Regions from separate parts of the Rhizobium sp. LARHSG275 genome, predicted to be linked through region 4. Evidence: predicted binding sites of a transcription regulator. Region 4 holds the regulator's gene; each other region holds the start of a gene.

Region 1 (5,735 bases), on a different contig from region 4:
GTCGAGATCGTCCTTGTCCCATTCGATCATGTAGCGATCCGGCATCGCCGTCTTCATGATCGGCACCACCTCGTCGAGCCGGTCCCGCGTAATGACGAAGCCGCCGACATGCTGGGTGAGGTGGCGCGGGAAGCCGAGAAGCTCGGAGGCATATTTCAGCACGTTCTGCGTCACCGGATCCTTGACGTCGAGACCCGCCGCCTTGGCGTCGCGTTCGGAGAGATTGTCCTCCGACCACCCCCAGACGAGACTACTGATCGCCGACTGGACATCCTCCGACAGCCCGAAGGCCTTGGCGACTTCGCGGCCGGCCGAACGGGTGCGGTAGGTGGTCACTCCCGCCGTCAGTCCGGCATGTTCTCTTTTGTAGTTTTTGTAGATGAACTGGATGACTTCTTCGCGTCGGTCATGCTCGAAATCGACATCGATATCCGGCGGTTCGTCGCGATCCATCGAAATGAAGCGATCGAACAGCAGCGTGCTCTTTTCGGGATCGACCTCCGTTATCTCAAGACAATAGCAGATGACCGAATTTGCCGCCGATCCGCGCCCTTGGCACAAGACCTTGAGTTCATAGCGGGCGTGCTGGATGATCCGGTGCACCGTCAGGAAATAAGAGGCGTAATTCTTATCACTGATAAGCTTCAGTTCGTAATCGATCTGCTTTGCAACTTTCTCAGGAATGCCATCAGGATAACGTTTTGTCGCTCCTGCTCTCGTCAGCCTTTCGAGAGTTTCCTGCGGTGTTTCGCCGGGATCGTTTTCAGGCGGATAATTATGCTCCAGTTCCTTCAGCGAAAAGGTCAGCCTGTCGAAAAAAGCCCGCGTGTTCTCGACCGCACCGGGATAGTCCCGGAAGATCCGGGCCATTTCACGTGAATCCTTGAGGTAGCGTTCGGCATTCGGCGCCAGCAGGAATCCGGCTTGCGCTATCTGCACGTGCTCCCGGATCGCGATCACGACATCCGAAAGCGGCCGGCGTTCGGGATGGTGGTAAAGTGGTTGGTTGGTCGCAATCAGCGGCACGCGATTTCCGGCAGCAAGCATGGCAATCACCGCAAAGACTTGCCTGTCTCGACCGTCATAGGCTGGCGCCAGCGCCATAAAAAAAGCCTTGCGGAAGCGTCTGCGAAACCGTTCCAGATAATCTTCCAGCGTCGACTGACCCGCCTGATGACCGACAAGGGTGCGATCGGGAACGAGGGCAAGCATCATCTCGTCCCCCCATTCCATGAGCTCCGCTTCCGTCAGAATGCAGCTTCCCTTGACCGCTTCCTCCTTCAGATTGCCGGCGCTGAGAAGGCGGCAAAGGTTCGCCCAGCCTCGCCGGCTGCGGGGATAGGCGAGGATATCAGGCGTTCCGTCGGAAAAGACGAGACGGGCGCCCGGTTGAACCCGGATAGGATCGAGGATGACCTCCATTTTTCCTTCCTTCTCAGCCTGGGCCAGAATCTCATCCCTGTTCTTGTATCTCTCCTCAAGCTGCTCCGCCTGGGCATGCGCCCGCACGACGCCTGCAACCGAATTCCGGTCCGCAATCCCGAGGCCGCCGAGTTTCAGGTAAGCGGCCTGCACGACCATCTCTTCCGGGCTGGAGGCGCCTTCAAGAAACGAGAAATTCGTCCTTGTGCCGATCTCAAAGAATGCGCGCGTGGTTGTCATGCGAACACACCATGCATGAACCAGCGAGGATCAAGCTCCTGACCATAGAAGCCCCGCCGATAGATCCAGAAGCGATGTCCGGTCTCATCCTCGATGCGGAAATAGTCACGCGCCTCGGCGTCATTTCCATCGATCCACCATTCCATGGCAATCCGTTCCGGCCCTTCGCTTCTTGCCACCTGATGCTGCATACGCCGCCAGCGAAAGATCTGCGGCGGACCGTCGGGGACTTCGGCAAGTATGGTCTCGACGGGCTCCGGCGTTGCAAACAGCCGCAGCGGGCGCTCTTCGCGGAAAGGAAGCTGGATGTCCTGCTCCGCCTTCCGCCTGGGAAGGCTCTCCATCACAGGAACCGTGATGACGGCGCGTTCCGGAACATGGCTCTCGCGAAGCTGGAAGCTTTGCAGGCAATCCGCACCCAGCCGGGCCGAGACCCGGTCGACGAAGGCCGAAAGCGAGATCTCTCCCTGCCGGTCGCCTTCGAAATCACCCTGCGCCTCGTTGAAGGGATCATGCCGCAACACATTCAACCGCAGGATCTCGAAGCCATAGCCGGCATCGAGATCATCATAGACCGCCTGCAATCGCTCGGAAAAAAGTCCGGCAATGAACTTTGGTTCGCGAAGCGGCTGGGAAGCGCCGACGGAGATGCGAAAGACCCTGCCGTCGACGCGGAACAGGACCAGTTCGAACACCCGCCCGCCAGCTCCCCGCGCCTCCAGCGACGGCTGCAGCAATAGGGCGACCTGCCTGGTGACGGCAAGGATCTGCTCTTCCGTCCCGATGGGCTCGATCAGGCGGCTTTCGGCCGAGAGGCTGGCAACAGGACGCCGGGGCGAGACCGGCTCCTCTTCACGTCCCAGCGCCTGGTCGAGACGCAGAAGCAGCTCCGGGCCGAACCGGCGGGTCAGCGGCGCGCGCGGTGCATCGATGATGTCGCCGATATATTTCAGACCGAGCTTGTTCAGGGCAGCGACGGTTTGTCCTTCCAGCCGCAAGGCTGCGACCGGCAAGGACATCAGCACATGTTCCGCCTCCTCGTCCCCGATCACGCCGCCTTGCCCGAAGCGGGACGCAGCCCAGGAAAGGCCTGATGCCGATGAGACCGCGCCGCGGGCATCGAATCCCATATGGAAAAGCCGCGACAGCACATCCTTGAGAAGCGCCTTTTCACCGCCGAAGAGATGGGCGCAGCCGCTAATGTCGAGAAACAGACCGTCCTTGCCGTCGAACGCCACCAGCGGCGTATAGCGGTCGCACCAGTCGGCAATTGCCTCCAGCAACCGGCGGTCGGCCGCCGGATCCTCTTCCGCCACCTCGAGCATGGGGTACATGGCGCGCGCTTCGGCAACGCCCAGCTCCTTCCTCAGCCCCAACCTTTCGGCCAACTCGTCCAGTGCCGTCAGCCGCATGGCATTGTTGAGCTTGCCGGAACAGACGATAGGCGGCGTTTCAGGACGCCCTTTCGAACGCCAGGAGAGCCCCCATCGCTTGCGGGCGATCCGGTCCGTTGGCAGATGCGGGAAGCTGAGCGCCAGAATGCGCTGACTGTTCGCCTGGAGGACGAACGAGGTTTGGTTCGGCGACAGGGAGAAATTGGCGGTCATGGGGGTTCCACTCCAGAAGAAAGGAGAGCGGGGCCGGATTGCGGCTCTTCTCCAGCGTAAGACGGAAAATCGGATTGCCGATGCTGCCGGAAAGTTTCGATCCATCCGGCAACGGCCGCAGACCGGACGGGGCTGGTTCAACATGCAGACGGATGGCCGCACTGCTTGCCTCCTCTGCTCCGGCCTGGCGGACAAGGAATAGCGGACGGCGGGCAGCATGCGCCCTGAGACTGAGCCTGCGGCTTTCGGTCAGGCCGAAATGGGCGGGATTGCCTCGCACTTCGAAGATGACGGCCGAGAAGGCAGCGCTTTCCACCGCCACCTCCGCCAGCCAGAGCGCCTCGTCCAGCTTGCGCGGCGCGGCATGGAGAAACCGCTCCGGGCTCAACCCGAAATCCCGAAGCCCTGGTGCATAGGGACGACCGGCCTCCAGCGTGCCGACGGCATCGCCGATCCAGAGCAACGGCATAAGCCTGCCGGCATCCGCTTCCTGTTTCTGCAGCCGCGCGGCAACAGCCATCGCCAGCCCGCTTGCCGCACCGGCATCGCGAGACAGAGCCGAGCGGAATTCGGTGATCGCATCGAGCGGCAACCCGCCTTCCAGCGCGCTGTCGAGAAATTCAACCCCAAACGCCAAGGGCGGCAGAATGCGTCTCCTGGGTGTCTGACCTCCTGCCGCCAAGGCTTCCTGCTCCGCCGCGGCAAGCGCCGGCGCGAGCCTTCCCTCCAGTCTGGCGATGGTTTCGCGGAGCGCAAAAAGCCGCTCGCGCGCCAGGGCGTGCTGCGCCATGGCGTTCTCCAATTCGTCTTGTTCCTGTTATGTTCTTATAGATTCCAGAGAGCTAATGAAGAGTCAACGGCCATTTTCTATGAATTTATTCCTGCCTTTGATTCCGCACTCGAAAATCGGCGATAAAGGTTCTATATGGGCCCGCAAAGGAAGGAATATTCATGGCCCGCATAGACCAGAGCGATGATTGGCGGGACCGCCATGCGCCGACGATCAGCACCTTCGAGTCGCTGGCGATGGAGGCCTATAGCCATTTGCCGGATGAATTTCGCCAGTTGACGACCAACCTCACGATCGAGATTGAAGATTTCCCCGATGACGACGTTTTCGAGGACATGGCGCTGGAAACCCCTTTCGATCTGCTCGGCCTTTTCGAGGGCAGGGGCATTTCCGAACGTTTCACGCTGGAAACCGGCGAGATGCCGAACCGCATCCGCCTGTACCGCCGCCCCATCCTCGACTACTGGGCTGAGAACGACGAGACGCTCGGCGATATCATCACCCACGTCCTGATCCACGAGATCGGTCACCATTTCGGCCTAAGCGACGATGACATGGAGCGGATCGAGGCAAGCGCCGAGGAAGCCGCCGAACGATAGAGCGCCGCGCGTCCAAGGACGCGCTAAGGACGCTCTATCACTTTCAATCACGCATAATCCTTTCCGAAAATCGATTACAATTTCGGGGTTATGCGCTAAAACCTCACTGCTCTGAGAGCTTCATCTCAGGATCGTAATCCTTGCCTTCGACATGCTTGACGACGGCCTGGCCGCATTGCATCGCGCCGGTCGCGGCATTGAAAGCATAGGTCGGCGAGCCCTCCAGCGACCAGCCCTTGTTGAGGACGGCGGTGACCTTGTGGCAAAAGGAAGCATCGTCGGGACCGGTCAGGAAGCGGTAAAGTTTCATTACATCATCTTTCGTGCTGCAATCTGGCGGGCTGCGATCAGGCGGGCTTTATGGACCAGACTTTCCGCTTGGGCAAGATGCAGCCGCTCGATCATCCGCCCGCCTGCATTGATGACGTTCAGCCCATCGGAAGCGGGGTCGGCAAAGGCTGATATGATCGCCTCCGCTTCTGCAATCGCCGCCGGATCGGGGCCGAAATGGCGGTTGGCGGGCTCGATCTGCGCCGGATGGATCAGCATCTTGCCGGCAAAACCCATGGCCCGGCTCTGCAGGCATTCGGCATCGAAACCCTGTTCGTCCCTGAAATCGTTGAAGACGCTGTCGATCGCATCGAGCCCGTAGGCGCTGACCGCAAGGACGACCTGCATCAGCCACGGCACGAGATAGCTCCTCCCCGGTTGTGGAAGCACACCGGTTTCCTTGCGTAGGTCGTTGAGCCCGACGACGAGACAATCGAGCCGCGAGCCCGGCGTGCGTCCGGCTTCGGCGATAACAGCCGCATTCAGGATGCCACGCGGTGTCTCGATCATCGCCCAGATGCGCAGATCTTCCGGTGCTTCGGCCTCGGAGAGAAGGTCACTGAGCGCCATGACATCCTGCGGTTCGTCGACCTTCGGCAGCAGCACGGCGTCGGGATTGAGCGCGATTACCAGTTCCATGTCCGCCAGACCGAAATTGGTCGACAGGTCATTGATGCGGATGATCCGCTCCTTGCCTTCGAGCGGCCGAGCCGAAAAGAAATTCCTCAGATTTTCCCGCGCTTCCGC
Region 2 (5,735 bases), on a different contig from region 4:
TGCGCGCCCGCGAGCGGCTGCTCGCTGCCATCGAAGCCGACCTGAAAACGGCCGGCATGCCGCCTCTTGCCTGGTATGACGTGCTGTGGGAATTGGCGCGCTCGCAAGACGGCAAGCTGCGCCCCTACGAGATCGAGGAGCGGACATTGCTGGCCCAGTATAATCTTTCCCGGCTGATTGATCGGTTGGAAAAAGAGGGCCTGGTCCGGCGCGAGGTCTTCGCTGAGGACGGACGCGGCCGCTGGGTGGTAATCACAGGTGCCGGTCGAAAGCTTCGCGAGCACATGTGGACCGTCTATGCCAGATCGATCGAGACCCATATCGGCTGCAAGCTTGCCGAAAGCGATGCGAAGGCGATCGCCGGTCTGCTCGACCGCTTCCTCTAGATTCAATAGTTAAGAGCACGATGTCGTCCGAAAACCGCTCACACCTTCGGCATCACGCTCTGATCAGGCAATCAGCGGCACCGCGACGGCCTTCAACGCCTTCAACGCATCCTTTGGATCGAGCCGCACCTGCAGCCCGCGCTGCCCGCCATTGATATAGACGAGCGGTTCGCCAAGCGCGGCTTCCTCGATCGCCGTCGGCACGGTCTTCTTCTGGCCGAAAGGGCTGATGCCGCCGACATGATAGCCCGTTAGCCGTTCGGCATCGGCAGGCTTCATCATGCTGGCCGATTTGCCGTGAAAGGCGCTCGCCAGCTTCTTCATGCTGACCTCGCGGTCCGACGGTACGACGGCGCAGACCGGTTTGCCGTCCACCTCCGCCATCAGCGTCTTCAGCACTCGATGCGGCGCCTCGCCGAGCGCTTCTGCCGCCTGCAGCCCGACACGCTCGGCATTGGGGTCGTAGTCATAGGCATGGATCGTGAAGGCGATACCTGCCTGCGAAAGAACCTGTGTCGCGCGCGTGGTCTTGGACATCTCTTTCCCTCGTGAGTTCACCCGGTCGCCTGTCAGCCGCCGAATGCACCGGCGTAAATCTCCGGCTTGAATCCGACCAGCAATTTCCCCTTCGCCTCCAGCACCGGCCGCTTGATCATCGAGGGCTGGTCGAGCATCAGGGCGATCGCTTTCTCCCGGGTCAGGTTCTCGCGCTCCGCATCGGGCAATTTGCGGAAGGTGGTGCCGGCGCGGTTGAGCACGATGTCGAGGCCGGCCTGGTCGATCCAGGCTTCGAGATGGGCGCGATCGATACCCAGCGCCTTGTAATCGTGAAACCCATAGGCGACGCTGTGTTCTTCCAGCCAGCTGCGTGCCTTCTTCATCGTGTCGCAATTCTTGATGCCATAGATGGTGACGGCCATGCCCGATCGATCTCCCTGTGATGGCGCGAGATAACATGCACGAAGGCCGGCGCAAACGCCGTGCGACGTTTTATCCCCCGAGCGCGTCGACGATCGAGGCAGACAAAGCCGGCCTGTTGCTCAATTCTCCAGCGCGCCGGCCTTGCGCGAAGCCTTGCTGGGTTCGTCGCAGGCGATCTTCATCAGGTCGCCGCGCCGCCGCACCAGCCGGTCGGATGTTCGGGTTAGGATCAGCCCGTCCTGCGGCGAGGTGAGCTCGATGCTGCCGCCCGGCTGCCCTGGCCGGGTAACGATCGTCACTAGGCGGTCGCCTTCCGCAATCCTCTCGCCGATATTGCGATGAAAGAGCACGGCTCCGCCTTCCGGAGCGCGGATGATCTCGACATTGTCGAGCGGCACGGCCGGACCGGAAAATGCCGTCGCCGCCGGCTTTTCGTCGGCGACGATCCCCCGTGCCGCGAGGAAACGCCAGAGCCCGTCGGCGTCCTTTTTCGCCAATACCGGATCGACGTCGCGTTTGCCGCGCAGCTCGACGGTGACGGAAAGTCTGCCGGGCAGCTCGAATAGGCGTTCGCCGGGAATTTCATATTTCCATGCAAAGCCGACGGCCTCCTCGAAGGCCGAGCTTTCGCCATCCGACAGCAGCACGGCCTCCATGTCGAGTGCAGCGGCAAGATCGGCCGCCTCCGGCCAGAAGGCCTCGTCGATATAGGCGTATTGCAGCGATTCATCGTCGCAATGCAGGTCGATCACGAGATCGGCCCCGAGCGCCAAATGCAGCAACTGTCGCTTCAATCTGTCGGTAGCCGGATAATCATCGAGGTCTTCGATCAGCGTGGCCCGATCCGCAATGGAGATCCGCGGGAAATCCCGGTTGAAATTGGTGCGCGAGCCAAGGTCGAAACGGCCCTGCAATTCGCCGAAATGCGATTGCGCCGCACCGATCGGATTGGCCTGCGGCACGATGGTGATGTCGCTGGCGATCCCGCCTTGGCTTTCCGCCTGCCGCAACCTCTCGCAGAGGAAATGCAACAGCACCGTTCCCGGCAGCTCGCCGGCATGCAGCGCCGCCTGGATATAGGTCTTCGGCGCCTTCGGATCGCCGCCCGTAAAGCGCAGCACCGGCAGCCGCCACGCCGTTCCCGGCGTATCGCCCGGGATGATGATCTCTGAAACGTCCATGCTGATTTCGCTCCCCGTTTGCACCAATGCCGGAACAGGCTTTCGGAGCTTTATGCGCGGAAATCAGGCAAGCGCAAGCCGAGAACCGCGGACTCTTTGCCCTTAGCCCAGCAGTGGCCAGCGATCGATAATCCGATGTTCGGTTTTTCCGAGAACACTGTGGATGAGCAGGAGTTCGGACGCCGTCCATGAAACGGGTGTGTCGAGGGTCGTCGGCGGCACGGCCTTGCGGTCGTAGAGCAGCGTCATATGCGGCGTGAAATCCCGGCTGATATTGTGCCGTAATCCGGCATTGTGCATGCCGATGCCCAGTTGGACATGCACTCGGGTGAGCGGTTTGCGTCCGCCCTCGCCGCAAAGCACAAGCGCTCGCGCCTGCGGGAATCGCATGATCCGGTCAAAGATCACTGCGATCGGCGCACTTTCGACCGTGGCGCCGGCCTGCCGTGCCGCGAAGACCACATCCTCCGGCAGCTTCGGATAGTCTCCGACCCCGATGATCGACACATGCAATGTCGTCAAGCGCGGCCTGCCGGAAAGGGAGAAGGCTCGACGATAGTCATCGGCGATTGCGGCCGCCTGCTGCTCGATGGCATCAGGAGGACAGAGCACAAAGAAAAGCCGGTGTCCGCTGGCGTAGCTTTCGTTCCGCTGTCCGCGATCATTTTTGTCGTCTCCGAAGTCGAGGGGCATTTGGTTCATGGAATTTCAGGTCGTCATGACCCGCCTCGTCGTTTCCAAAACACGCCGAAGGATACTCCGAAAGAAGGCGATATTAAGAACAAAAAGAGAACATAATTTCCTGATAGGCTCGGCGTCACACTCATCCGAGCCGTCGCGGCAAAAGGGGCTGACTTGGAGGTTCGGGCAACAGTGCAGGGGCGCATCGCGATCTTTCCTGAAAGCCCGGCGCGCGCAAGAAACGGGTTGAAACCGACGCCATCCCATACGATTTTGAGGGTCATCGAAAACGCGGAGGCTGTGTCATGGCTGAGACAACGCACCACTATCTCATCTTCGAAACCGCGGGCGGTTTCTGCGGCATCGCCTGGAGCGACGCCGGCATCACCCGCTTCCAACTGCCGACCAAATCGGCAGAGGCGACCGAACGGCTGCTGCTGCGCCGCCTGCCGGATGCCGAACTCGGCGCGCCGACGCCTGCCGTGCTGGAAACGGTCGCTGCGGTGAAGCGCTACTTCCAGGGCGAAGAGACGGATTTTTCCGGTGTCGAACTCGATCTTGCCGGCCAGGATGCCTTCTTCCGGGATATTTATGCAGCGGCAAGGCGTGTCGGCTGGGGCCGCACCACCACTTACGGCGCGCTGGCCAAGGAGCTCGGCGTCGGGCCGGAAGCCGCCCGCGACGTCGGCCAGGCGATGGCGAAGAACCCTGTCGCTTTGATCATCCCGTGCCACCGGGTGCTCGCGGCCGGCGGCAAGATCGGCGGCTTTTCCGCGCCCGGCGGTTCGTCATCGAAGGCCCGGATGCTGGAGCTCGAAGGCGTCAACCTCGCCCCACCGCCGCCTGCCCAGCAGTCGCTGGGGTTTTAGGCGGCGGAGGCTTTTTCGTTTTCCGCAATTCCCGGCAAAATTGCTTCGCGCTTTGCCTGGCAAAACCGCACTTTTGCTGGAATTGCTTTGATAGAGTCTCAGGCACTCAATACGGGCTGGCCGTAGGCCGGATGATGATCTCGCTGACATCGACGTCGTCAGGCTGGCTGACGGCGTAGAGGATCGAATTGGCGATGGCCTGGGGGCTGATGGTGATCGCCCTGAAAGCCTTCATGGCGTCCCGCGCCGTCGGATCGGTGATCGTCTCGGCCAGTTCCGATGTCGTCGTGCCGGGCGAGATGACGGTGACGCGGATACGATCGGTCTCCTGCCGCAATCCGTCCGAGATCGCCCGCACCGCGAATTTCGTCGCGCAATAGACGGCGGCCGTCGGCGAGACGCTGTGGCCGCCGATCGAAGACAGGTTGATGATCTGCCCCGATCCCTGCGCCTTCATGATCGGAAGTGCCGCCGCGATGCCATAGAGAACGCCCTTGATGTTGACGTCGACCATCCGGTCCCATTCATCGACCTTGAGAGCCTCCAGCGGCGAAAGCGGCATGACGCCGGCATTGTTGACGATGACGTCGAGCCGGCCGAATTCGGACCTGGCAAAGGCTGCAAAAGCTTCCACGTCCGCACGGTCGGTGACGTCAAGCTTCTGCAAGCGCACCGACCCGCCCTTTGCGGCGATTTCACCGGCGAGTTCCTCCAGGCGCTCGGTGCGGCGGGCGCCGATCACGATCTGGGCGCCTGCGGCAGCCAGCACCTTTGCCGCCGCCTCTCCGATGCCGCTGCTGGCTCCGGTGATGGCAATGACTTTTCCTTCGATATCAGGCATTTCAAGCTCCGTTGTACGCCGCTCGCTTGGCGATGCGGCCGGGGGTGGTCAGGTGGGAAAATCGGCGCTGAGCGATGTCTCCGCCCAGGAGTCGAAGTTTGCGCGCAGCGCATCGAGCCGTTCGCGGGCGATCTTCAGGGCGGGTGCGCCGAGCAGCAGGCGCAGCGGCGGTTCGTCCGCTTCGAACGCCGATATGATCGCGGTTGCCGCGCGCGCGGGATCGCCCGGCTGGTTGCCGGAGATCGAGCGGGTGGCCCGGCGCCGCTTGCCGGATGTTTCAGCATAGTCTTCGATGATCGTGCTGGATTCGACCATCGACCGACCGGCCCAATCCGTGCGGAAGGCGCCGGGTTCGAGGATCGTCACATCGATGCCCAGCGGCCTGACCTCATGCGAAAGCGATTCCGATAGGGCTTCGACCGCAAATTTGGTGGCGTGATAGTAGCCGGTTGCAGCAAAAGCGACGAGCCCGCCAAGCGAAGAGACGTTGAAGATATGCCCCCGTCGGCGTCGGCGCATGCCCGGCAGGGCCTGCTTGGTGACAGCGATCAATCCGAAGACGTTGGTCTCGAACTGGGCGCGTATCTCGGCGTCGTCGCCCTCTTCGATGGCCGAAAGGTAGCCATAGCCGGCATTGTTGACGAGGACGTCGATCGCACCGAAATGCGCTTCGGCGTCATGAACAGCACCGGCAATGGAGCGGCTGTCGGTCACATCGAGTGCAAGGGCAAGCGCGCGGTTTCCGTGCGCTGCCGTGAGATCTGCCAGTGTCTCGGGTCTGCGCGCCGTCACGGCGGCGCGCCAGCCACGGGCCAGAACGGCTTTGGCGAGTGCCCGGCCGAGGCCGGACGATGCG
Region 3 (5,735 bases), on a different contig from region 4:
TGCCGACGAATATATCCGTCACGGCGCCACGCTGGAGGCGATGGGGAAATTGCGCCCGGCTTTCGACAAGGACGGCACGGTCACCGCCGCGAACGCGTCCGGCCTCAACGATGGTGCCGCTGCGGCGGTGCTGATGAGCGAAGCGGAGGCGGTCCGGCGCGGCATCCAGCCGCTCGCCCGCATCGTTTCCTGGGCAACGGCGGGTGTCGATCCGCAGATCATGGGCACCGGACCAATCCCGGCCTCGCGCAAGGCGCTCGAGAAGGCCGGCTGGTCGGTGAACGATCTCGATCTCGTCGAAGCCAACGAGGCCTTCGCGGCGCAAGCCTGCGCCGTCACCAAGGATCTGGGGTGGGATCCGTCGATCGTCAACGTCAATGGCGGGGCAATTGCGATCGGCCATCCGATCGGCGCCTCCGGCGCGCGCATTCTCAACACGCTGCTGTTCGAAATGAAGCGCCGCGGCGCGAAGAAAGGTCTCGCCACGCTTTGCATCGGCGGTGGCATGGGTGTGGCCATGTGCTTTGAAGCGCTTTAAATAGCATACGATCCATGTTTGATTGAATATCCCGCCAAGCGGCGAGGCGAAAAACAATAGGGGAGCGGAACATGAGCAGAGTGGCTTTGGTCACCGGGGGCACACGCGGCATCGGCGCGGCAATATCCATGGCACTGAAAAATGCCGGATACAGGGTCGCTGCCAGCTATGCCGGCAACGACGAGAAGGCCAAAGCCTTCCACGACGTTACCGGCGTTCCGGTGTTCAAATGGGATGTTTCGGATTACCTCGCCTGCGGCGAGGGAATTGCCAGGGTCGAAAGCGAGATCGGTCCGGTCGAAATCCTCGTCAACAATGCCGGCATCACCCGCGACGCGATGTTCCACAAGATGACGCAGCAGCAATGGCACGAGGTGATCAATACCAACCTCACCGGCCTGTTCAACATGACGCATCAGGTCTGGACCGGCATGCGTGACCGCAGCTTCGGCCGTATCGTCAATATCTCGTCGATCAACGGGCAGAAGGGCCAGATGGGCCAGGTGAACTATTCGGCGGCCAAGGCGGGCGATCTCGGTTTCACCAAGGCGCTGGCCCAGGAAGGGGCGAACAAGAACATCACCGTCAACGCCATTTGCCCCGGTTACATCGGAACGGAAATGGTGCTTGCCGTGCCGGAGAAGGTGCTGAACGAACGCATCATTCCGCAGATCCCCGTCGGCCGTCTCGGCGAACCGGAAGAGATCGCGCGCTGCGTCACCTTCCTCGTCTCCGACGATGCCGGTTTCATCACCGGTTCGACGCTGACGGCCAATGGCGGACAGTTCTTCGCCTAGACATTTCTGTCTTGGAGTCGACAGTAGAGATCAGATTCAAAGCAATTGGCGCGTCCGGCTGAACGCGCCAATCTCTGTTTATGGACGTCGCTGTGGCCGAACACTGGCCGGCACTTTGCGCAGCGAGCGATCTTCGCTGCTGAGGACTGATATCGCGGTCGCCAGGAAAGCCGACGCGATGAGAACGGCTACGAGGGAATTCAGCAAAGTGTGAATCATGGAAACGTTTCCTTTCCGGTGCGCCGGGCGGCTTTGCCTATCCGTTGCGCTCGTAAAGGAAATATGTGCCTGGCCGTTTGGCGGCGGTAGATTTGACTTTCGCAACCAATTGTCAACGTTACGTTGACGGATGTGGCAGCCAAAAGAAAAACGGGCGCCGAAGCGCCCGTTGGGAGTCCGATATGCTTGCCGATCAGTAGCGGCAACGAGCCTCGTAGCGGCGGCCGTAGCGGTCGCGATAGACGCAGTAGCCGCGGCGTTCGACCGACTGGCCGATCAGAGCGCCGGTCAGGCCGCCGGCAACGGCGCCGACGGCGGCACCACCCCAGCTGTTGGTAACGGCACCGCCGATAACCGCGCCGGTGCCGGCGCCGATCGCCGTACCTTGCTCGGTTGGTGTGCAGGATGCCAAGGCGCCGACGAGGGCACCAATAAGAACAATCTTCTTCATCATGTCGTAACTCCCCAGGTTAGTTGGGCTTTAGATGCGGCCCATTAGTACAAGGATAATGATAATCACGAGAACTAGCCCCAAACCGCCGGAAGGTCCATAGCCCCAGCCACGGCTATAACCCCAATTCGGCAGGGCTCCGATCAAGAGCAGAATGAGGATAATAAGAAGTATTGTGCCAAGCATGGTGTGTTTCCTTCATTTCATCGGCAATTTGGATGGACGAGAAACACACATTGGCGATTTTTGTTCCCGGTTAAGCTCCGGAAATGTGACGGCGCCTGATTCACGGTTTAAGTTCCGTTATTTCCGGAAATTGCCATTATGGTTAAAAAGACATGTAAATACAATATGTTGCGGTGAACAAATCGGGAAAATCGCGATGTCGCCGATTCGTCAGCGATTCGTTCCGTGTTTGATCGGAGCCCCAATATGTGCCGCCTTGACTTAACGCCGTCTGAATCCAGCTCTCGAAAGATTAATGCCGCTACAACGAGGCAGGGCAAAGGGATCTGTCATCGATCCGCATCTAGCACCCGGACCTGCAGTCGCTACCAGATGTGGCCGTGAACGAAAGGTGAAAATGGCCGAGTCAGCGATTCGTCTCCGATTCGTTCCGGCTTTGGTCGAGAGGTTAATTTCGGGCGGATTTTCGCCCGCTCAACATGGGGCGGGAATCGCCACCCGCGACCTCGAAAATGCAAACGGGAGAGAGTCTCATGATTCAGCATCTAGTGGGAAAAAGTGATTCAAAATCAATACTTAGCCGTGAACAAAAGCTGAATCAGCGGAAGTCAGCGATTCGTCGCTGATTCGTTCTCACGCTGTTCCGAATCGGAAATTCGGGCATTCCGCACGACTCGCAAAGGTCGTAATCCCCGAGGCATTTTGAAATCTGCCCTTGCGTTTGCGGCGGCAGCTGTCCATGTGTTCTCTGCTTCCACCGAGGAGCCGAGATTTTCCTGGGGCCACCCGCCTCATTTGCATGGACCCATGACTCTGACTTCGCAGCCGATGATTCTCAGCGGGCGCGGTGTGACCGCGGTGCTCGGGCCGACCAATACCGGCAAGACCCATTATGCCATCGAGCGCATGGTCGCGCACGGAACGGGCGTGATCGGCCTGCCGCTCCGGCTGCTGGCGCGCGAGGTCTATACGCGGGTGGTGGAGAAGGTCGGCGTACAGAATGTGGCCTTGGTCACCGGCGAGGAAAAGATTTCGCCGCCTAATGCGCGTTTTTCCGTCTGCACTGTCGAGGCGATGCCGCGAGAGACCAGAGCCGCCTTCGTCGCGATCGATGAGGTGCAGCTCGCAGGCGATCTCGAGCGTGGCCATATCTTCACCGACCGCATCCTGCATCTTCGCGGCCGCGAGGAAACGCTGTTGCTCGGCGCGGCGACAATGCGGCCGATCCTGCAGCAGCTCCTGCCCGGCATCACAATCGTCGAGCGGCCGCGGCTTTCGCATCTTTTCTATGCCGGGCAGAAGAAGATCACCCGGCTGCCGCAGCGCTCGGCCATCGTCGCCTTCTCCGCCGACGAGGTCTATGCCATCGCCGAGCTCATTCGCCGGCAGCGCGGCGGCGCGGCGGTCGTGCTCGGTGCGCTCAGCCCGCGCACCCGCAATGCGCAGGTGGCGCTCTATCAGGCGGGCGACGTCGAATACCTGGTGGCGACCGATGCGATCGGCATGGGCCTCAACCTCGATGTCGATCACGTCGCCTTTGCCCAGGACCGGAAATTCGACGGTTACCAGTTCCGCAATCTCAATCCGGGCGAACTCGGCCAGGTCGCTGGCCGCGCCGGGCGGCACGTGCGAGACGGGACCTTCGGCGTCACCGGACAAGTCTCGCCTTTTGACGACGAGCTGGTGCAGCGCATCGAAGGACACGAGTTCGATAACGTCAAGGTTTTGCAGTGGCGGACGACGGAGATGGACTTCTCCTCAATCGCGTCGCTGCGCGCCAGCCTTGAGGTCGGGCCGCGCGTGCCGGGGCTGACGCGGGCGCTGCCTGCGGTCGACCAGCAGGCGCTGGAGCAGCTTTCGCGTTATCCCGAGGTCATCGATCTCGCCGACAGGCCGGCGCGCGTCGAAAAACTCTGGGAGGCTTGCGCGCTTCCCGACTATCGGCGTATCACCCCAGCACAACATGCCGATCTTATCTCGACCCTCTTTTCCGATCTCGTCCGCTATGGCACGGTGAACGAGCAGTTTCTTGCGGAGCAGGTTCATCGCTCCGATCGAACAGATGGCGAAATTGACACGCTTTCGGCGCGAATCGCGCAGATAAGGACCTGGACCTACGTTTCGAATCGGCCCGGTTGGCTTGCCGATCCGACACACTGGCAGGAAAAGACGCGGGAAATCGAAGATCGATTGTCCGACGCGTTACATGAAAGGTTGACGAAACGCTTTGTTGATCGCAGGACATCTGTGCTCATGAAGCGCCTGAGAGAGAATGCGATGCTGGAAGCTGAAATCAGTGTGAATGGCGATGTCTTCGTTGAAGGACATCATGTAGGGCAGTTGAGCGGATTCCGTTTCACGCCGGTGGCGGGAACGGACGGGCCGGATGCCAAGGCGGTTCAGGCTGCGTCGCAGAAGGCGCTCGGGCTCGAGTTCGAAGCCCGCGCGGCCCGGATGCATGCCGCCGGCAACAGCGATCTGGTGATCGGTTCGGATGGGTTGATCCGCTGGCTGGGCGACCCGGTGGCGCGGCTTTCGGGCAGCGATCACATCATGCGTCCGCGCGTGATCCTGCTGGCCGACGAGCAATTGACGGGCAATGCCCGCGATCACGTTGCCGCGCGCATCGAGCGCTTCGTCAATCATCATATCAGCACGGTGCTGAAGCCGCTCGATGATCTGTCGCGCGCCGAGGACCTGCAAGGGCTCGCCAAGGGGCTTGCCTTCCAGCTCGTCGAGAATCTCGGGGTGCTGTTCCGCCGCGACGTGACCGAGGAGGTGAAGTCGCTGGACCAGGAAGCCCGCGCCTCCATGCGCCGCTACGGCGTGCGTTTCGGCGCCTATCATATCTTCGTTCCGGCCCTTCTGAAGCCGGCGCCGGCCGAACTCATCACGCTGCTCTGGGCGCTGAAGAACGACGGTTTGGACAAGCCGGGCTACGGCGATCTCATTCCCGTGCTTGCCGCCGGCCGCACCTCCGTCGTCACCGATCCGAGCTTCGAGCGGATGTTCTACAAGCTCGCCGGCTTCCGTTTCCTCGGCAAGCGTGCCGTGCGTATCGACATCCTGGAACGGCTTGCCGATATCATCCGTCCGCTGCTGCAATGGAAGCCCGGTCAGAACAACCGTCCGGAGGGCGCCTATGACGGCCGCCGCTTCACGACGACGACGGCGATGCTGTCGATCCTCGGTGCGACACTCGAGGACATGGAAGAAATCCTCAAGGGTCTCGGCTATCGCGCCGATGCCGTGAAGGCGGAAGAAGCTTCGGCACATCTTGCGACGCAGGATGCAGCCTCAGCGCCCGCCGCCAGCGCGCAAGCGCCCGCGGAAGAAACAGCCGAAAAGGCCGACCACGACGATGCCGACGGCGCGGCAGAAGAGACTGCTGCCGAGCCCGCCGCAACCGAGGCGGCTTCGGCAGTCGCGGACGCGCCCGTGGCGGAAGGGGTCGAAATCGCCGCTCCGGCCGAACCGATCGAGACATCCGCTCCTGCGGAAGCCTCTGCTGCCGGGGAAACCTCCGCTCCTGCGGAAGCGGTAT
Region 4 (5,735 bases):
GCCAGATATTCGGCCATGGCGCCCGATTCCAGCGTGCGGCCTTCACCTTCGAGAACGTATTTGCCGTCCTTGAAGAATTCGGTCGAGGCGCAGTCGAGGCCGAGGCACATGTCGTCGCCCGGCTTGTAGCCGGCTTTCTCGATCGACTTCATGATGAAGTCGAGGGCTTCCGGCGCGCTCTTCAGACCCGGTGCGAAACCGCCTTCGTCGCCGACATTGGTGTTGTGGCCCTGGCTAGCAAGCTCCTTGCGCAGCGTATGGAAGACTTCCGAACCCATGCGCACGGCTTCGGCGATCGAATCGGCGCCGACCGGCAGGATCATGAACTCCTGGAAATCGATCGGGTTGTCCGCGTGGGCGCCGCCGTTGATGATGTTCATCATCGGCACCGGCAGCAGGCTGGCGGAAGCACCGCCGACGTAGCGGTAGAGCGGCAGGCCGGACGCCTGGGCGGCAGCCTTGGCGACGGCGAGCGACACGCCGAGGATGGCGTTGGCGCCCAGGCGCGACTTGTTCGGCGTGCCGTCCAGCTCGATCATGATGTTGTCGATCTGGATCTGGTTTTCGGCGTCGATGCCGCCGATCGCGTCGAAGATCTCGGTGTTGGCGGCTTCGACCGCCTTTTCGACGCCCTTGCCCAGGTAGCGCTTGCCGCCGTCGCGCAGTTCGACCGCCTCATGCGCGCCCGTCGAGGCACCCGAGGGAACGGCCGCGCGGCCCATGCTGCCATCTTCGAGATAGACATCGACTTCGACGGTGGGGTTGCCACGGCTATCGAGAATCTCGCGGGCGATGATATCGGTGATTGCAGTCATGGGTTCTTCCTGCTCGGTGGGTGATAAATCGGTTCGAAACCTGTCTTAGTCGAAGGCGTGCAAATTACAATGCTGCAATTTCCAGCCCTTCGGACCGTGTTCGGATCTCGCCTATAGCACGATCATGTCAGGCTGTTGAACGTCAAGCCTTGGCGACCGCATCGAAGGCGAGTAGCTTTTCAAGCAGCCGCGGCATGTCCTTGAGATAGACCATGTTGGGGCCGTCGGAAGGTGCATTGTCGGGGTCCTGGTGGGTTTCGACGAACACGCCGGCGATACCGGTAGCCACCGCTGCGCGCGCCAGCGTTTCCACGAATTCCCGCTGACCGCCGGAGGATTCGCCCTGCCCGCCCGGCTGCGCCACGGAATGGGTCGCATCGAAGATAACGGGGGCGCCCATCGCCGCCATGATCGGCAGCGAACGCATGTCGGAAACCAGCGTGTTGTAACCGAAAGAGGCGCCGCGCTCGCACAGCAGCACGTTCGGGTTCCCGCTGGCATTGAGCTTCTTCAGGACGTTCTTCATATCCCAGGGAGCGAGGAACTGGCCCTTCTTGACGTTGACGACGCGGCCGGTCTTGGCCGCGGCAATAAGAAGGTCGGTCTGGCGGCAAAGGAAGGCCGGGATCTGCAGGACGTCCACGATCTTTGCCACCTCGGCGCATTGTTCGGCGGTATGAACGTCGGTCAGGACGGGAAAGCCGAATTCCTTCTTGAGGTCGGCAAAGACCTCCATGCCCTTTTCGATCCCGATACCGCGTTCGGCCGAGAGCGAGGTCCGGTTCGCCTTGTCGAAGGAACTCTTGTAGACGAGGCCGATGCCGAGCCTTCCGCAAAGCTCCTTCAGCGTGCCGGCAACCATGAAGGCGTGGTCGCGGCTCTCCATCTGGCAGGGACCGGCAATCAGCGACAGGCGGCCGGTATTGGAAAAGGTGACCTGGCCTTGGCCTTCGCCGACCCTGACGTCGGAATTCGTATCAATGCTCATCGTGTTTCCTCGAAGGCGAAGAGCGTGCCCTGCCCGGGCGCGGGCTTCACCAGAATGCGATTGTTCTTGCGCGTGTATGTCACCCCGTTAGCAGCCAAATGCGCTTCTGTCACGGCAAGATCGGCAACAGCAAAGAGGATTGCCCGGCCGCGCAGGCCGCGATCTGCGGATGAGCCGGCGATGTCGAAATAGGCCTCCAGCCCTTCCGGCGTCATCAGACCGATTTTCGCATTCGACGCCGCGACATTGACGCCGAAACCGGTTTTCTCGACTGCCGATTGCGCCGCTGCAAGGCCGACGAAGGCAGCGAATGCGGCCGGTTCCGGCGCGCAAAGCGCGATCTCCGTTATGCCGGTCACGCCATTGGCATGCGTCTCCAGCGCGGCGCGGTCGGCCGGCAGCGGATTGATACGCTCGACGGTGAAGAGCAAGAGATCAGGCGCGCGCAGGTCGCCGGCAAAAGCCAGCTTGAAGCCGGCAATCGTCTCGGAGCCGTCCGGCATCGTCATCGGCCGGGTGAACTGCAGCATCTCCCCGGCGCTCGACCCGTTGCCGACGAAATCCTGATGATCGATGCCGGCATCCTTGCTGCCGAAGGCCACCGCCGAAAGCCCCTCCGCGCCGCAACGGAAGCGGAAAGCCCGGTTGCGAGCGGTGAAGACATTGCCTCGTCGCGCCGATGCCTCGCTCTCCTCGACGCTCGCGATCCCGAGCGGCTCCAGATAGGTCTTGTCGGCAAAGAAGACGCAGGCATTCTCCGTCCCGAAGGGGTGGCGCGCATCGGCGGCAACGGTGAAGCCGAGCTTGCCGAGCCTTTCGCGCGCCAGATCGATGTCGACGACCGGCAGCACGACATGATCCAGCGGGTACGGTTTGGTGGAATGCGTGTTCATCATATCCCTCCTCAAATCGGCAAGAGATGTGCGACAGCGCCACCCTCAATGCAAGACATGTGTCCAATCCGGCGAATGAAAATAAGAATCTCGACGAGTTGGTGCCAAGTTTTACGGAAATTTAGCTACTTGCGGAACACATATGGAACATATAGTGTCTGTTCTGGATTTGTTTCAATCACGAGGTCACAACGTCGATGCTCACGCGCAAACAACAGGAGCTTCTCCTTTTCATTCATGAGCGCATGAAGGAATCCGGCGTTCCGCCATCTTTCGACGAAATGAAGGATGCCCTGGACCTCGCTTCGAAGTCCGGGATTCATCGCTTGATTACAGCGCTCGAGGAACGTGGCTTCATTCGCCGCCTACCGAACCGGGCCCGCGCGATCGAGGTCATCAAGCTTCCGGAGGCCTACAGCCCCAGCATCCAGCCGCGGCGCGGCTTTTCGCCGAGCGTCATCGAGGGCAGCCTCGGCAAGCCCCAGCCGGTCGCCGCCCCCGCTGCCGCAAAACCCGTCGCCGACAACGGCAACTCAGTCTCCGTGCCGGTCATGGGGCGCATCGCCGCCGGTGTTCCAATCTCGGCGATCCAGAACAACACCCACGACATCGTCGTTCCGGCCGACATGCTCGGCTCCGGTGAACATTATGCGCTGGAGGTGAAGGGCGATTCGATGATCGACGCCGGCATCTTTGACGGCGACACCGTGATCATCCGCAACGGCAGCACCGCAAGTCCTGGCGACATCGTCGTTGCTCTCGTCGACGACGAGGAAGCGACACTCAAACGCTTCCGCCGCAAGGGCGCCTCGATTGCGCTCGAAGCCGCCAACCCGGCTTACGAGACCCGGATTTTCGGGCCGGACCGTGTCAAGGTTCAGGGCAAGCTCGTCGGTCTTATTCGCCGCTATCACTGACCTTGGCTAAACCGGGCTCGGTAAAACTATTGCTGCGCCAGTCATAGGCGCGATGGCGCATCCATGGCCGCGACAATGCATCGAATGCGGTTGCCACCTCCAGGCCGGCGTTCGTGAAGCGCAACTCGACGGAACCGGTCCTGCGCAGCGTTTCACCGGTGAAGAGCGTCGCACCTGAGCGGCAGCTGTTGAAGCGCAGGCGGACCGACGTCACGACGATATCGGCGGCGTCGCATGCGGGGCCGAGATAGGCGGCATTGTCGATGACGGCCACGACCTGGCCATTGCCAAGCCTTGATGTGCACCAGGCCTTTTTGACGCAGGAAAAGCGGTTTGCTTCACCGGCCGCTGCGGCTGCACGCATCGCGGTCCTCGCTTCGGTCTGCTGATCGCGGGAAAGCCTGACGCGGCGGTCTTCTCCCTCCGGCGGGATAGCAGGACCATCCAGCATCTTCGGCGGATCATGCGTCGGCAGGACCAGCGCCCTCTGCCATTGGTCGAAGATGAAATCCGGCGGTCGTTCACGGTTGGACGCCATGGCTGCCGCCTCGACGACCGCGACGAGATTGCCATCCTCCGAAATTACCAGATCCGGCAGCCGGGGAACCGGTAGAAGCAACAGGAGGAGCGTCGAGACTGCGATGATCGATGTGCCGGAATGGCGCAGTCGCGTCCGGAGCAGCGTCAGCAGAAGAAAGCCTGCCACGGCGACGGCGAAATACCAGGCGGGCAAGCGGCCAACGTCGATATTGCCGCCCCAGCCGGACACCGTCTTTGCGACTGCGATCACCAGATCGAGGCCGAATCCGACGACCTTCCAGGCCCAAACATCCAGACCGAAAGGCATGAGCAGCATCGCCAGCAGCCCGGCCGGCATGACGATAAAGGAGATGATCGGCATCGTCGCGAGGTTTGCCGGCAGGCCATAGGCGGTCAGGCGATGAAAATGCTCGATCGAAAACAGCGCGGTTGAAAAGCCGCCGATCAGCGACGTCAGGAAGACGCCGCCGAAGAAACCCGCAACCGTAACGATCGGCCTGATGATCGGCAGCTTGAGGAAGGCGTTTTCGCGGACGCGCCGGTCCTTCCATAGCTGATAGCCCGAGACCAGCGCCAATGTCGCTGCAAAGGACATCTGGAAGCTCGGACCCAAGACCTCGGACGGCGAAATGGCGATGATGACGAGCGCGGAGAGCGCGACATTGCGCAGGCTGATCGACGGCCGGTCGAAGAAGACGGCAATCAACATGATGGCCATCATGATGAAGGCGCGTTCGGCAGAGACCCCAAAGCCCGAGATCAGGAAATAGGCGGTCACGGCGATGAGCGCGCCGGCGGCAGCGATCTTCTTCGTCGGATAGGCCTCAGCGACGCCGGGAAAGAGGCTGAGCAACATCCGGAACCCAACGAAGAAGATACCGGCCGACAGCGCCATGTTGAGGCCGGAGATGGCGACGATATGAGCCAGGCCGGACTGGCGCAGCGCTTCCGTCGTCTCATTCGAGATGGCGCGCCGCTCGTCCGTCACCAGAGCAGCGGCGAAAGCGCCGGTGTCGCCAGGCAAGATCGACCTTATGCGGTCGCCAATGCCGCTGCGCAGCCAGTAGAGCCCTTCGAGCAGAGCTTCCCACGTCGATCTTGCCGCCTGCGGACCTGCCTGCCAGTCGACCTTCGACGGCGCGCCGTAGAAGAAGCCGTTCGCGCCGATGCCATCGAAATAGGCACCGAAGGAGAAGTCGTTGAGCTCAGGAAGTGCTGGACCTGCCGGCGGCGTCAGCCGCGCCCTGCCGGTTATGATATCACCGATCTCGAAGGGCGCGTCTGCGCCGCGGGTGATCGCGGTTATGCGTTCGGGCGACCGCTTCACTTCCGGCGCCTCCGTACCGATGACGGCAAGAATGTAGCGCCACCGGCCGCGACCGTCGCCTTCGCGCCGTTCCACACGGCCGGTCACCGTCGTCGTGACGGCGGAATCGAGGATCACGGTCGAAGCCCGCCAGCTCTCGAGCTGCGCGGAGGCCATGCCGCAGGCCACAAGTGCAAGCGCCAGCAGCGTTGCCCGCAATGCCGCCCGGCTGCGGCTGGCGATGAGAACGGCGACGATCAGCAGCAACAGGCAGAG

Evidence for each region. Region 4 encodes LexA, which represses DNA repair genes until DNA is damaged. Its sites were predicted from a motif close to TGTTCNNNNTGTGTTCNG; they were not measured.
Region 1: ACIPSK_RS20250 (ImuA family protein) is a predicted target of LexA. The motif match lies at 4,079-4,096, and genes of this name have one in related genera.
Region 2: ACIPSK_RS17325 (2'-5' RNA ligase family protein) is a predicted target of LexA. The motif match lies at 3,266-3,283, and genes of this name have one in related genera.
Region 3: ACIPSK_RS28825 (helicase-related protein) is a predicted target of LexA. The motif match lies at 2,820-2,837, and genes of this name have one in related genera.

Annotation. Positions count from the first base shown of each region.
Region 1 covers NZ_JBIXJN010000014.1:111,328-117,062, reverse strand. The annotation lists gene ACIPSK_RS20260 (error-prone DNA polymerase) at 1-1,662, opposite strand, end outside; gene ACIPSK_RS20255 (Y-family DNA polymerase) at 1,659-3,104, opposite strand; gene ACIPSK_RS20250 (ImuA family protein) at 3,115-4,059, opposite strand; gene ACIPSK_RS20245 (metallopeptidase family protein) at 4,221-4,658, shown strand; gene ACIPSK_RS20240 (DUF1737 domain-containing protein) at 4,762-4,968, opposite strand; gene ACIPSK_RS20235 (HpcH/HpaI aldolase/citrate lyase family protein) at 4,968-5,735, opposite strand, start outside.
Region 2 covers NZ_JBIXJN010000012.1:6,885-12,619, reverse strand. The annotation lists gene ACIPSK_RS17345 (MarR family winged helix-turn-helix transcriptional regulator) at 1-386, shown strand, start outside; gene ybaK (Cys-tRNA(Pro) deacylase) at 450-923, opposite strand; gene ACIPSK_RS17335 (ArsC family reductase) at 956-1,306, opposite strand; gene ACIPSK_RS17330 (succinylglutamate desuccinylase/aspartoacylase domain-containing protein) at 1,427-2,488, opposite strand; gene ACIPSK_RS17325 (2'-5' RNA ligase family protein) at 2,591-3,190, opposite strand; gene ACIPSK_RS17320 (methylated-DNA--[protein]-cysteine S-methyltransferase) at 3,475-4,038, shown strand; gene ACIPSK_RS17315 (SDR family oxidoreductase) at 4,145-4,879, opposite strand; gene ACIPSK_RS17310 (oxidoreductase) at 4,928-5,735, opposite strand, start outside.
Region 3 covers NZ_JBIXJN010000027.1:62,314-68,048, reverse strand. The annotation lists gene ACIPSK_RS28845 (acetyl-CoA C-acetyltransferase) at 1-538, shown strand, start outside; gene phbB (beta-ketoacyl-ACP reductase) at 610-1,335, shown strand; gene ACIPSK_RS28835 (YMGG-like glycine zipper-containing protein) at 1,748-2,008, opposite strand; gene ACIPSK_RS28830 (DUF3309 family protein) at 2,036-2,191, opposite strand; gene ACIPSK_RS28825 (helicase-related protein) at 2,999-5,735, shown strand, end outside.
Region 4 covers NZ_JBIXJN010000002.1:250,911-256,645, reverse strand. The annotation lists gene eno (phosphopyruvate hydratase) at 1-815, opposite strand, end outside; gene kdsA (3-deoxy-8-phosphooctulonate synthase) at 958-1,803, opposite strand; gene ACIPSK_RS03200 (VOC family protein) at 1,800-2,696, opposite strand; gene lexA (transcriptional repressor LexA) at 2,894-3,613, shown strand; gene ACIPSK_RS03190 (ComEC/Rec2 family competence protein) at 3,594-5,735, opposite strand, start outside.